2 linked regions of the Corallococcus caeni genome follow. Each later gene encodes a partner of the first gene's protein in a complex. Links are inferred from orthologs where the notes say so. Each region holds a gene or a part of one and is shown in the gene's direction. Other genes may lie near its edges.

Evidence for each region.
Region 2: the proteins of AABA78_RS06135 (region 1) and AABA78_RS28695 are in contact, whole or in part, in a crystal structure (PDB 2HQS), measured with the Escherichia coli proteins. The link is inferred for Corallococcus caeni from one-to-one orthologs.

Annotation. Positions count from the first base shown.
Region 1 is NZ_BTTW01000001.1:1,525,944-1,531,523, forward strand. What follows is about bases 1,309-4,306. They hold AABA78_RS06135 (LpqB family beta-propeller domain-containing protein), read left to right. Parts: upstream 1,309-2,161; coding sequence 2,162-3,451; downstream 3,452-4,306. Other genes in these bases: tolR (protein TolR), read left to right, coding at 1,309-1,391; tolA (cell envelope integrity protein TolA), read left to right, coding at 1,395-2,165; AABA78_RS06140 (aminotransferase class V-fold PLP-dependent enzyme), read left to right, coding at 3,510-4,306. In the rest of the region: AABA78_RS06115 (hypothetical protein), read right to left, coding at 1-16; AABA78_RS06120 (MotA/TolQ/ExbB proton channel family protein), read left to right, coding at 171-887; more of tolR, read left to right, coding at 900-1,308; more of AABA78_RS06140, read left to right, coding at 4,307-4,706; AABA78_RS06145 (Ppx/GppA phosphatase family protein), read left to right, coding at 4,721-5,580. UniProt on the Escherichia coli protein: Part of the Tol-Pal system, which plays a role in outer membrane invagination during cell division and is important for maintaining outer membrane integrity.
Region 2 is NZ_BTTW01000007.1:395,284-400,559, reverse strand. What follows is about bases 1,465-4,158. They hold AABA78_RS28695 (OmpA family protein), read left to right. Parts: upstream 1,465-2,397; coding sequence 2,398-2,919; downstream 2,920-4,158. Other genes in these bases: AABA78_RS28685 (GNAT family N-acetyltransferase), read left to right, coding at 3,973-4,158; AABA78_RS28690 (DUF3014 domain-containing protein), read left to right, coding at 2,949-3,746; AABA78_RS28700 (sigma-54-dependent transcriptional regulator), read left to right, coding at 1,465-2,309. Also shown: AABA78_RS28705 (sensor histidine kinase), read left to right, coding at 1-946; more of AABA78_RS28700, read left to right, coding at 936-1,464; more of AABA78_RS28685, read left to right, coding at 4,159-4,707; AABA78_RS28680 (iron-containing redox enzyme family protein), read left to right, coding at 4,704-5,276. UniProt on the Escherichia coli protein: Part of the Tol-Pal system, which plays a role in outer membrane invagination during cell division and is important for maintaining outer membrane integrity. The Tol-Pal system is also required for polar localization of chemoreceptors clusters.

The DNA of each region.
Region 1 (5,580 bases):
GCGTTCTCGCGTTCATGGTGGGCATCCGTGGTTCGGGAAGGTTGAGGTCGTCGGCCCGGAACAACCCTCCAGACGACCGACCCCGGGAATTATTCAGTGCCGTCCAAAGCAACCGGGCAGCGACGGCGGGTTTGACCCACCCGAGGACGGGATGTTACGCGCTGGACCCCATGATACCCCACCTGCCCCTGGCCTTTGGCGCCATGAACTACGTGGAGATCATCCGCGACGCGTCGTTCATCGAGCTCGCGGTGCTCCTGCTCCTCATGGCCGTCTCGGTCGCCTCCTGGGCGCTCATCGCCATGAAGGCCACCCAGCTGTCGCGCGCCCGCGCCCAGTCGCTCACCTTTCTCGACACCTTCTGGAAGGCGTCCCGGCTGGAGGCCATCTACCAGTCCGCCCAGAAGCTGGAGGGCTCGCCGCTGTCGAAGGTGTTCTGCGCGGGCTACGAGGAGCTGAGCAAGCTGGCGCAGACGGGCACGCAGGACGGCGGCGCCGAGGCCGCGATGAGCGCCAAGCTGGGCGGCATTGAAAACGTGGAGCGCGCGCTCAACCGCGCGGCCACGGCGCAGATCACCGAGTTGGAGAACCGCGTGTCCTTCCTGGGCACGGTGGGCGCCGCGTCGCCGTTCGTGGGCCTGTTCGGCACGGTGATTGGCATCCTGGGCGCGTTCAACAACATCGCCGAGCAGGGCAACGCCACGCTGGCCACGGTGGCCGCGCCGGTGGGCAACGCGCTCTTCGCCACGGCGGCGGGGCTGTTCGCGGCCATCCCGGCGGTGGTCGCGTACAACTCGTTCGTCAGCCGCATCAAGGTGTTCGACACGGAGATGTCCAACTTCTCCGCGGACTTCCTCAACATCATCAAGCGGCACTTCTTCCGCTAGGAGACCCGTCACATGGGCATGGGCGGAGGCAAGGGCGGCGGTGGCCGCACCACCATGAGCGAGATCAACGTCACGCCCATGGTGGACGTGATGCTGGTGCTGCTCATCATCTTCATGGTGACGGCGCCCCTCATCCAGCAGGGCGTGAAGGTGAACCTGCCGGAGACCAAGGCGGCCCCGGTGGAGGCGACGGAGAAGAAGGTCGTCCTCTCCATCGACGCGGGGCGCAAGGTCTACATCGGAGACGCGGAGGTCGCGCTGGAGGAGCTGGAGACGAAGCTCGCCGCCAACGCGAAGGCGCAGGCCGACAAGGAGGTCTACCTCCACGCGGACCGGGACGTGCCGTACGGCGTGGTGGTGGAGGTGATGGCGGCGGCCCAGCGCGCGGGCATCTCCAACGTGGGGATGATCACGGAACCGGCCACGGGCTCCAAGGCGTCCAACTCCGGCAAGGCCGCCCCCGCGTCCAGCGGCAAGGGCAAGCCCAAGGAGGCGAAGCGCTAGCCCATGAGCTCCGCGGTGACCCACAGTCTGCTGGTGACACGGCCCACGCGGCTGTCCCGCTTCCTTGTCTTCTCCGTGGGCGGGCACGTGGCGGTGCTCGCGGCGGCGCTGCTCTACGCGCGCTTCACGTCCGCGCCGAAGGTGGACCTGGACCAGAAGCCCATCAACGCGTCGCTGGTGCGGCTGGGCAAGCCGCGCGACCCCAAGCTTTTGCCGCGCAAGGAGGTGGCGCAGCCGCCGCCCAAGGAGGTCGTGGCGAAGCCCACGCCCACGCCGCCCGCGGACGCGCCCGCGCCCTCCCCCGCCGCGGTGGCGGTGCCCGGCGTGAAGCCCGCGCCGGCGCCCGCGCCCCAGAAGGGCGAAGCGAACGCGGAGGACCGGCGCAAGAAGCTGTTCGGCGCGTTCGACAAGTCCGCGAAGCCCACGGAGCCGGAGGAACTGGAGGGGGCCGAGGACGGCGACCCCGACGGTGACTCCGCGGTGGCGGAGGGCGAGCGGTACTACGGCCTCCTGAAGTCCCAGGTGCGCCGTCACTACAACGTGGCGGACACCATCCCCGACGCGGAGCGCCTGTACCTCAAGGCGCAGGTGGCCATGAAGCTGGGCCGCGCGGGTGAAGTGCTGGACGTGAGCCTGGCCAAGGCCAGCGGCAACGAGCTGTTCGACGCGGCGGTGGTGGCCGCCGTGCGCAAGGCCTCTCCCTTCTCTCCTCCCCCCGATGCGCTTCGCGACGCGCTCCAGAAGAACGGCGTCGTCCTGGTGTTCAGCCCATGAAAGCCCTCCTGCTGTCGCTCCTCCTCGTCCCCGCGCTGGTGCTGGCGCAGGCGCCCGTCATCGAAATCTCCGGCGCGAACTTCCGCCCGCTGCCGCTCGCGGCCCCCGCGCCCGTGGTGCAGGAGGGCGCGGACAAGAAGGCCGCCCAGGCGTTCGACGCCGCCTTCACGTACGACCTCACCGCCTCCGGCATCTTCCAGGTGCTGGACCGCGCCGGCTTCACCGCCGACGCGAAGGAGGGCATGACGGCGGGCAGCATCAACTTCAGCCGCTGGGCGGACGTGGGCGCGGAGTCGCTGGTGAAGGTGTCGCTCGCGCAGGACGGCGGCGCGCTGCGCGGCGAGCTGCGCCTGTTCAGCGTGGCCACGGGCAAGGAGGAGCTGAAGGTGTCCAAGGACGCGCCGGCCGGTGAGCCCCGGCAGCTGGCGCACGCGCTGGCGGACGCGCTCTACCGGCACTTCACCCGCGAGGCGAGCCCCTTCCTGTCGCGCATCACCTACGTGCGCAAGGCGGGCGCCAACCGCGACGTGTACGTGGCGGACTGGGACGGCATGGGCGCGCAGGCGCTCACCAAGGGCGGCACGCACATCCTCCCCACGCTCAGCCCGTCCGGCCAGGTGGCCTTCACGTCCTACCGGAAGAACCGGCCGGACATCTACGTGCAGACCCCCGGCGGCGAGGCGAAGGCGCTGGTGACGGACGGGCAGATGGCCACGGGCATCGCGTACTCGCCGGACGGCAAGCGCATCGCGTACGCGCTGGCGGAGGGTGAGAGCGCGCAAATCTACGTCGCCGCGGCGGACGGCTCCGGCGCGAAGGCCATCACCGACACGCCCTACGGCCTCAACACCAGCCCCACCTGGTCGCCGGACGGCAAGAGAATCGCTTTCGTGTCCAACCGGGGCGGCAGCCCGCAGGTGTACGTGATGAACGCGGACGGCTCCGGCGTGAAGCGGCTCACCTTCCAGGGCAACTACAACCAGACGCCGGACTGGTCGCCGCGCGGGGACCTCATCGCCTTCACCGCGCGCGACGAGCGCAACGCCTTCGACCTCTTCACCGTCAACGTGGACACGGGCAAGGTGACGCGCCTCACGCAGGACCAGGGCAACAACGAGGAGCCCACCTTCTCCCCCAACGGCCGGCTCATCATGTTCAGCTCGAACCGCAACGGCGCCGCGCACCTGTGGGTGATGACCTCCGACGGCAACAACCAGGTGCCGCTCCCCATGGAGAAGGGCAACTGGCTGACCCCTGACTGGGGCACCGCTCCGGCGGCGAAGTAGTCACGGACGGCGGGCGGCCGTTGACAGGGGGGACGCGCCGGGGTGCATTGCTCGCCCCATGAGCGCTCCCCTCCCCGCCCACAGGGCTCACTGGGGCCTGGACCCCCAGGTCGTCTTCCTCAACCACGGCTCGTTCGGCGCCTGCCCCAGGCCGGTGCTCCAGCACCAGGCGGAGCTGCGGGCCCGGCTGGAAGCGGAGCCGGTGCGCTTCCTCGCCCGTGAGGTGGAGCCGCTCCTCGACGAGGCGCGCGCCGCGCTCGCGGCCTTCGTGGGCGTGGACGTGGAGGACCTGTCGTTCATGCCCAACGCCACCACGGGCGTGAACACCGTGCTGCGCAACCTGCGCTTCCAGCCCGGCGACGAGCTGCTCACCACCGACAACGAATACAACGCGTCCAGGAACGCGCTGGACGTGGCCGCCGCCGAGCAGGGCGTGAAGGTGGTGGTGGCGAAGCTGCCCTGGCCCGTGCCCTCGCCGGAGGCGGTGGTGGACGCGGTGATGGCCCAGGTGACGCCGCGCACGCGGCTGCTCCTCATCGACCACATCACCAGCCAGACGGCGCTGGTCATGCCGGTGGCGGAGCTGGTGCGCCGCCTGCGCGAGCGGGGCGTGGAGACGCTGGTGGACGGCGCGCACGGGCCGGGCATGGTGCCGCTGGCGCTCCAGGAGCTGGGCGCGGCGTACTACACGGGCAACTGCCACAAGTGGCTGTGCGCGCCCAAGGGGGCCGCGTTCCTGTACGTGCGCCGCGACCTGCAGCGGGGCTTCAAGCCGATGGTGGTGAGCCACGGGCACAACTCGCCGCGCACGGACCGCTCGCGCTTCCGGCTGGAGTTCGACTGGGTGGGCACCGTCGACCCCACGCCCTTCCTGTGCATCCCCACCGTGCTCCGCTTCATGGCGGGCCTCGTTCCGGGCGGGTGGCCGCAGGTGATGGCGTCCAACCGGGAGAAGGTGCTGGCCGCGCGGCGCGGGCTGGACGCGAAGCTGGGCAACGCTGTGCCGCTGTGCCCGGAGTCCATGGTGGGCAGCATGGCGTGCGTGGCCCTGCCAGACGGCTTCCCCGAGCACCCCGAGCCGCCGCTCTACCTGGACCCCCTCCATGTGCGCCTGTTCAAGGAGCACCACATCGAGATTCCGGTCACCGCCTGGCCCCGGGCGCCCCGCCGGCACCTGCGGCTGTCCGCGCAGCTCTACAACACCCCGGCGGACTACGAGGCCCTGGCGCGGGCTTTGGAAGCGCTGCTGCGTTGAGTAGTGTGCGCGGCATGCCGCGCTTCGCATCCATCGACATCGGGACCAACTCCGTGCTGCTGCTGGTCGCGGACCGCCTGCCGGACGGGCGCTTCCAGGCCGTGGTGGAGCGCGCGGAGATCACCCGCCTGGGCCGGGGCGTGGACACCCACCGCGTCCTGTCCTCCGACGGCATGGAGGCCACGCTGTCCGTGCTGGTGGCCTTCGCCAACGAGGCCCGCGAGCTGGGCGCGGAGGGCATCGCCGTCTCCGCCACCAGCGCCGCGCGCGACGCGAAGAACGGCGCGGACTTCATCGCCGCGGCCCAGGCCCGCGCGGGCGTGACGGTGGAGATCATCCCCGGGGAGATGGAGGCGCAGCTGTCCTTCGCCGCGGTGGCCCAGGACTTCGGGAGCGAGGCCGCGGGGCCGCTGCTCGTGGTGGACATTGGCGGCGGGTCCACGGAGTTCATCTACGGCAGCGACGCCGGCACGGTGGCCTTCCGCCACAGCTTCGACGTGGGCGCCGTGCGGCTCACGGAGCGCTACGTGCGCACCGACCCGCTGTCCCCCGACGAGCGCGGCGCCATCGAGGCGCACCTGCGCGACACCTTCTCCGCCCTGCCCCCGCCGCCTCCCGCCGCGATGCTGGTGGGCGTGGCCGGCACGGTGACGACGCTGTTCGCCGTGCAGCACCAGATGGCGACCTACGACGCGGAAGCGGTCCATGGCGGCACGCTGTCCCGGGGCGAGCTGGACGCGCTCACGGACCGGCTGTGCGCCCTGCCCCTGGACGCGCGGCGGGCGCTGCCCGGCCTCCAGCCCAAGCGCGCGGACGTCATCCCCGCGGGGGCCCTCATCCTGCGCGAAGCGGTGAGGGCGCTGGGCCTGGAGGC
Region 2 (5,276 bases), on another replicon or contig:
GGCGCCCTCGGCGGCGGTGCAGCGGCTGGGGGCGCTGGTGCTGTCCGCGCGGGACAAGGGCGCCGTGCGCAGCCTGCACGGCGAACCGCTCAGCCTCTTCAACGAGAAGGACCAGTTCAACGTCCACGCCGTCCCGCTGGAGCACGGCGACGGCGAGGCCAGCACGCTGCTGGTGCTGGAGGACCTGAGCAACGTGCGCATGCTGGAGGACCAGCTGCTGCGCGCGGAGAAGCTGGCCACGGTGGGCGTGCTCGCCGCGGGCGTGGCGCATGAGATTGGCACGCCACTGGGCATCATCCGGGGGCACGCCGAGTACATGCTCCAGAAGGTGGGCGGCGTGGAGCACCCGCAGGGCCGGGGCCTCAGCGCCATCGTCACGCAGATCGACCGGGTGAGCCGCATCATCCGGCAGCTCCTGGACCTCTCGCGCCTGCAGCCCGCGCGGGCCGGCGTCGTCCCGCTCGCGCCCGTCGTCCGGGGCCTCCAGGAGCTGCTCGACGTGGAGGCCGAGCGCCGGCGCGTCCACTTCGAGTGGGACGTGCCCGAGCGGCTCCCGTGCCTCGCGGCGGACGCGGATCAACTCCAGCAGGTGCTGCTCAACCTGGCCCTCAACGCCTGTGACGCCTGCACCGCCGGAGGCCACGTGCGGCTGAGCGCCAGGGCGTGCGCGGCGGCGGACGCCGGGGCGGTGGAGCAGGTGGAGATCCGCGTGCAGGACGACGGCCGGGGCATCGCGCCGGAGCACCTGCACCAGGTGTTCGACCCCTTCTTCACCACCAAGAAGCGGGGCCAGGGCACGGGCCTGGGGTTGAGCGTGGTGGCCCAGGTCGTCCGCAACCATGGGGGCCAGGTGGGGGTCGACAGCGAGCCCGGCCGGGGCACCGTCGTCACGCTGCGGTGGCCGGTGGCCGCCGCGCCTGGCTGGGAGGAACGTCATGCCGTCTAGCGCGCGCATCCTCGTGGTGGATGACCACGAGGAGATGGGACAGATGTTGAAGGAGCCCCTCACGGACGCGGGCTATCGCGTGGACCTCTCCACGGGCGGCGCGGACGCCATCGCCCAGCTCAAGGCCCGCGTCTACGACGTCGTGCTGTGCGACCTGCGCATGGAGGAGGTGGACGGGCTGGACGTGCTCGCGGCGGCGCGGCGGCACGACCCGGAGCTGCCGGTGCTGCTGATGACCGCCTTCGGCGCGGTGGAGAGCGCGGTGGAGGCGATGAAGCGGGGCGCCTGGCACTACCTCACCAAGCCCTTCCGCCTGGACGAGGTGCTGCTCCACGTCGGGCGGGCGCTGGAGGCCCGGCGCCTGAAGACCGAGCACCGCGACCTCAAGCGGCAGGTGGCCCAGCGCAACGGCCTGGGGGCGCTGCTGGGCCACAGCGTGCCCATGCGGACGCTCTACGAGCTCATCGACCGCGTGGCCGCCTCGGAAGCGCCGGTGCTCATCCGGGGGGAGAGCGGCAGCGGCAAGGAGCTGGTCGCCAGGGCGCTGCACTCGGAGGGGCCCCGGAGCCCCGCGCCCTTCGTGGCGGTCAACTGCACCGCCCTGCCCCACGCCCTCCTGGAGAGCGAGCTGTTCGGCCACATCAAGGGCGCCTTCAGCGGCGCCACCACCACGCGCCGAGGCCTCTTCCTGGAGGCGGACGGCGGCACGCTCTTCCTCGACGAAATCGGGGACATGCCCCCGGAGCTCCAGGCGAAGCTGCTGCGCGTCCTCCAGGACGGCGAGGTGCGGGCCGTGGGCGCGGACGGCTCGCGCCGGGTGGACGTGCGCATCCTGGCCGCCACGCATCAGGACCTGGACGCGCGGGTGAAGGAAGGCCGCTTCCGGGCGGACCTCTTCTACCGGCTCAACGTCGTGTCCCTCCGCGTCCCGCCGCTGCGTGAGCGCACGGAGGACATCCCCAAGCTCGCCGAGCACTTCGTGGCGCAGGCGCGGGCGCGCAATCCGCGCTCCCCCGTCACCACCCTGGCCCCCGAGGTGGTGGCCACGCTCGCGCGCATGCCCTGGCCCGGCAACGTGCGCGAGCTGGAGAACCTGGTGGAGCGCCTGGTGGTCCTGGGCGCGCAGCCCACCGTGGACCTGGCCCAGCTGAAGCTGCACACCACGGACGCGGCGCCGGAGGCCCACCCGCTGGCCGCGGCCCATGGACAGGTGGTGCCACTGAGGCAGCTGGAGGGTGAATACATCGCGTGGGTGGTCGCCCGCTGTGGAGGCAACAAGACGCGGGCGGCGGAGCTGCTGGGGATTGATGTCTCCACCATCCACCGCAGGGAGCGCACCGACAGCGGCGTTTCGCAACGCTAGGACGACGCGCTTTGCCAGTCATTGCGCCGCACCGCGAGCGGCGCCCGACGGGAGGACAGCGGCACAGCCCTTGCTCATGTATCAGGGCATGAACCGAACCCACCTGTTCCTGCTGCTGTCAGTCATTGGCCTCACCGGCTGCGCCCGTCGCGCGGCCAACCCGAGCACGGCCGACGCCCACACGCCGGCCCCGTCCGTCAGCGATCGCGGCAACGCGGCGAAGCCCGCGCCCGGCGACGACGCGGAGCAGGCGCTCGCGGCGCTCAGCGCCACGCCCATCTACTTCCCGCTCGACTCCTCGATCCTCCCGCCCGAGGCCACCGACGAGCTGGCGCGCATCGCCCAGGCCCTGCGTCAGCGCGGCCTCGCGAAGGTGACGGTGGCGGGCCACACCTGCGAGCTGGGCACGACGGAATACAACGTCGCGCTGGGCCAGCGCCGGGCGGCCAGCGTGCGCGCCTACCTGGTGAACCTGGGCGTCGAGCCCGGTCGCATCTCCGTCATCTCCTATGGAGAGGAGCGGCCCGCGGACGTGAACGCCCCGGAGAAGAACCGCCGCGCGGAGTTCTCCTTCCGCCTGGCCGAGCAGGCCCACGCCGGCGAGCTGTAATCCCTTTCACCCCCACGCGCTCCACGCCCATGCTCCCCACCGACAACGCCCCCCGTCCGCCCTCTCCTGTCCGTTCCCTGCGCTGGCCCCTGGGCATCGCCGCCGGAGTGGCCCTCCTGGCAGGAGCGAGCTTCTTCATCCTGCGCACGCCGGAGCCGCCCCCCGCCCCTGCGCCTGAAACGGCCCAGCCCTCACCCCCGGCCCCGCCCGCGCCCCCGGCGGTGCAGCTCTCCGGCACCGACCCTCGCGTGCGGGACCTGCTGAAGGGGCTCTCCAGCGACGCGGACTTCGCGCGCTGGCTGGCCGCCGAGGACCTGGTCCGCCGCTTTGCTGCCTCCGCGAACCTGATCGCCGACGGGCAGAGCCCGCGCATGCCCCTGTCCTTCATGGCGCCAGCGGGCCCTTTCCGCGTGACAAAGCGTCAGGGCCGTACGGTGGCGGCGCCGGAAAGCCATACCCGGTACGACGGGGTGACCCGCGTCATCACCTCACTGGACGCGAAGACCGCGGGGCAGGTGTATCAGGAGCTCAAGCCGCTCCTGGATGCCGCCCACGCGGAGCTGGCCCCGCCGGGCAGGAGCCTGGATGAAACATTGTCCCAGGCCATCGGGCGTCTCACCCGGGTCCCCGTGCCGAAGGCGCCCGTGGAGCTGGCACCCAAGGGAGCGCTCTACGTCTACGCGGATCCAAGCCTGGAAGCGCTGAGCGCGGCGGAGAAACACCTGCTGCGGATGGGGCCGGAGAACATGCGCAAGGTGCAGGCGAAGCTCACCGAACTGGCGGCGGCCCTGGGCCTTCCGTCGGCGGAGCAGGCCCGCCAGCCGTAGCCCCGGACGTGCGGTGTCTTGCCTCGAATGGGCAAGCGCTCTACTCGCAAGGGAGTCTCCCGCCGCGACGGGATGTCTACCCCTGGCGCGCTTTACGCGGCATGCCGATCCAGGCGACTGTTCTGTTGCAGGCGAGACACCTCGCCTCCAATTCCTTGAACACGTATGCCTTTGCGTCGGCGCCCGCCGCCAGCGGCAGCATTGCGAGAGTCAGAGGGGGAAGTCCGTGGCTGATACAGGTGGTGGCGCATCCCGCGACGAGGAGCTCGCCTCCCGTCTCGCGGCGATGAGCGTCCTGGAGACGCGGATGGCCCGGCTCGGCGCGGGCCAGACGCCCGTGGTGTTGGCAGGCCCCTTCTTCCATGCGACGACCCCCGCCGAGGTCGAGCGCGTGCGCCAGTTCCGCGACGCCCAGTACCGGGCGCGGCTGAGCTACCTGCTGAGCCCCGAGCAGCTCCAGCTGGACTGGCGGCTGGAGCTGGACGAGCGCAGCGCGCACTTCCACGCCAGCCGCGACGGCCAGCTCGTGGGCAGCCTGCGCATCACGCCCGGCCCCTTCGAGTTCCAGGCGCTCGCGCCCTCCCTGGAGGGTGAGGCGTCCCGGTTCCACGGCTACGCGGAGTTCAGCCGCCTGGTCGTGGACCCGGAGGCGCGCAGCCCCTCCGTCACGCCGCGCCTGCTCGTCGCGGCGTGCACCTGGGCCATGACGGAGGGCTACATCGGCATCGTCGGGCTGTGCCGCCGGGCCGCGCGCACCGTGTTCGAGCGCTACGGGCTAGCCGCGTCCTCGGAGGAGCAGCACCGCGTGCCCATGCGGGGCCCCCAGCCCTACACGCTGATGGCGGGCACCTGGCCGCAGCTCATCGCCGCGAGCACCCGGATGTCCGAACGACTCACCCGCCTCCGGCTGAATGACTCACCGGACGCCTACTCCCGCTTGGTTGAGGTGGAACAGACATGACCGACACGACACAGGCAGCCCCCGGCCTGGAGGCCCTGAAGCACCGCCGCTCCCAGGTCTGGGACGAGCTCCTGGCCCAGTCCCGCTTCGTCCGCACCGTCCAGCAGGGTGAGGTCACCAAGGCGCTCTACGCGCTGTATCTGATTGAGACGTATCACTACACACGTCACAACGCCCGCAACCAGGCGCTGGTGGGCGTGCGCTGTGAGGACGACCGGCACTACCAGAAGTTCTGTTTCAACCACGCGGAGGAGGAGGTCGGCCACGAGCAGATGGCCCTGCACGACGTGGCCAGCATGGGCCTTGCGCCGGGGTTCCCCATCCCGCGCGCCCTGCCGGCGACGGAGGTCCTCATCGCGTACCTGTACTGGGTCTCCTACCAGGGCAATCCCTTGCAGCGCCTGGGGTACAGCTTCTGGGCGGAGAGCTGCTACGACTACATCCGGCCGCTCCTGGGCAAGGTGCAGAAGACGCTGGGGCTCACCCCGGCGCAGATGACCTTCTTCGTCGCGCACTCGGACATCGACGCGGAGCACTCGCAGGCGGTCGACGAGATGATCGCCAAGAAG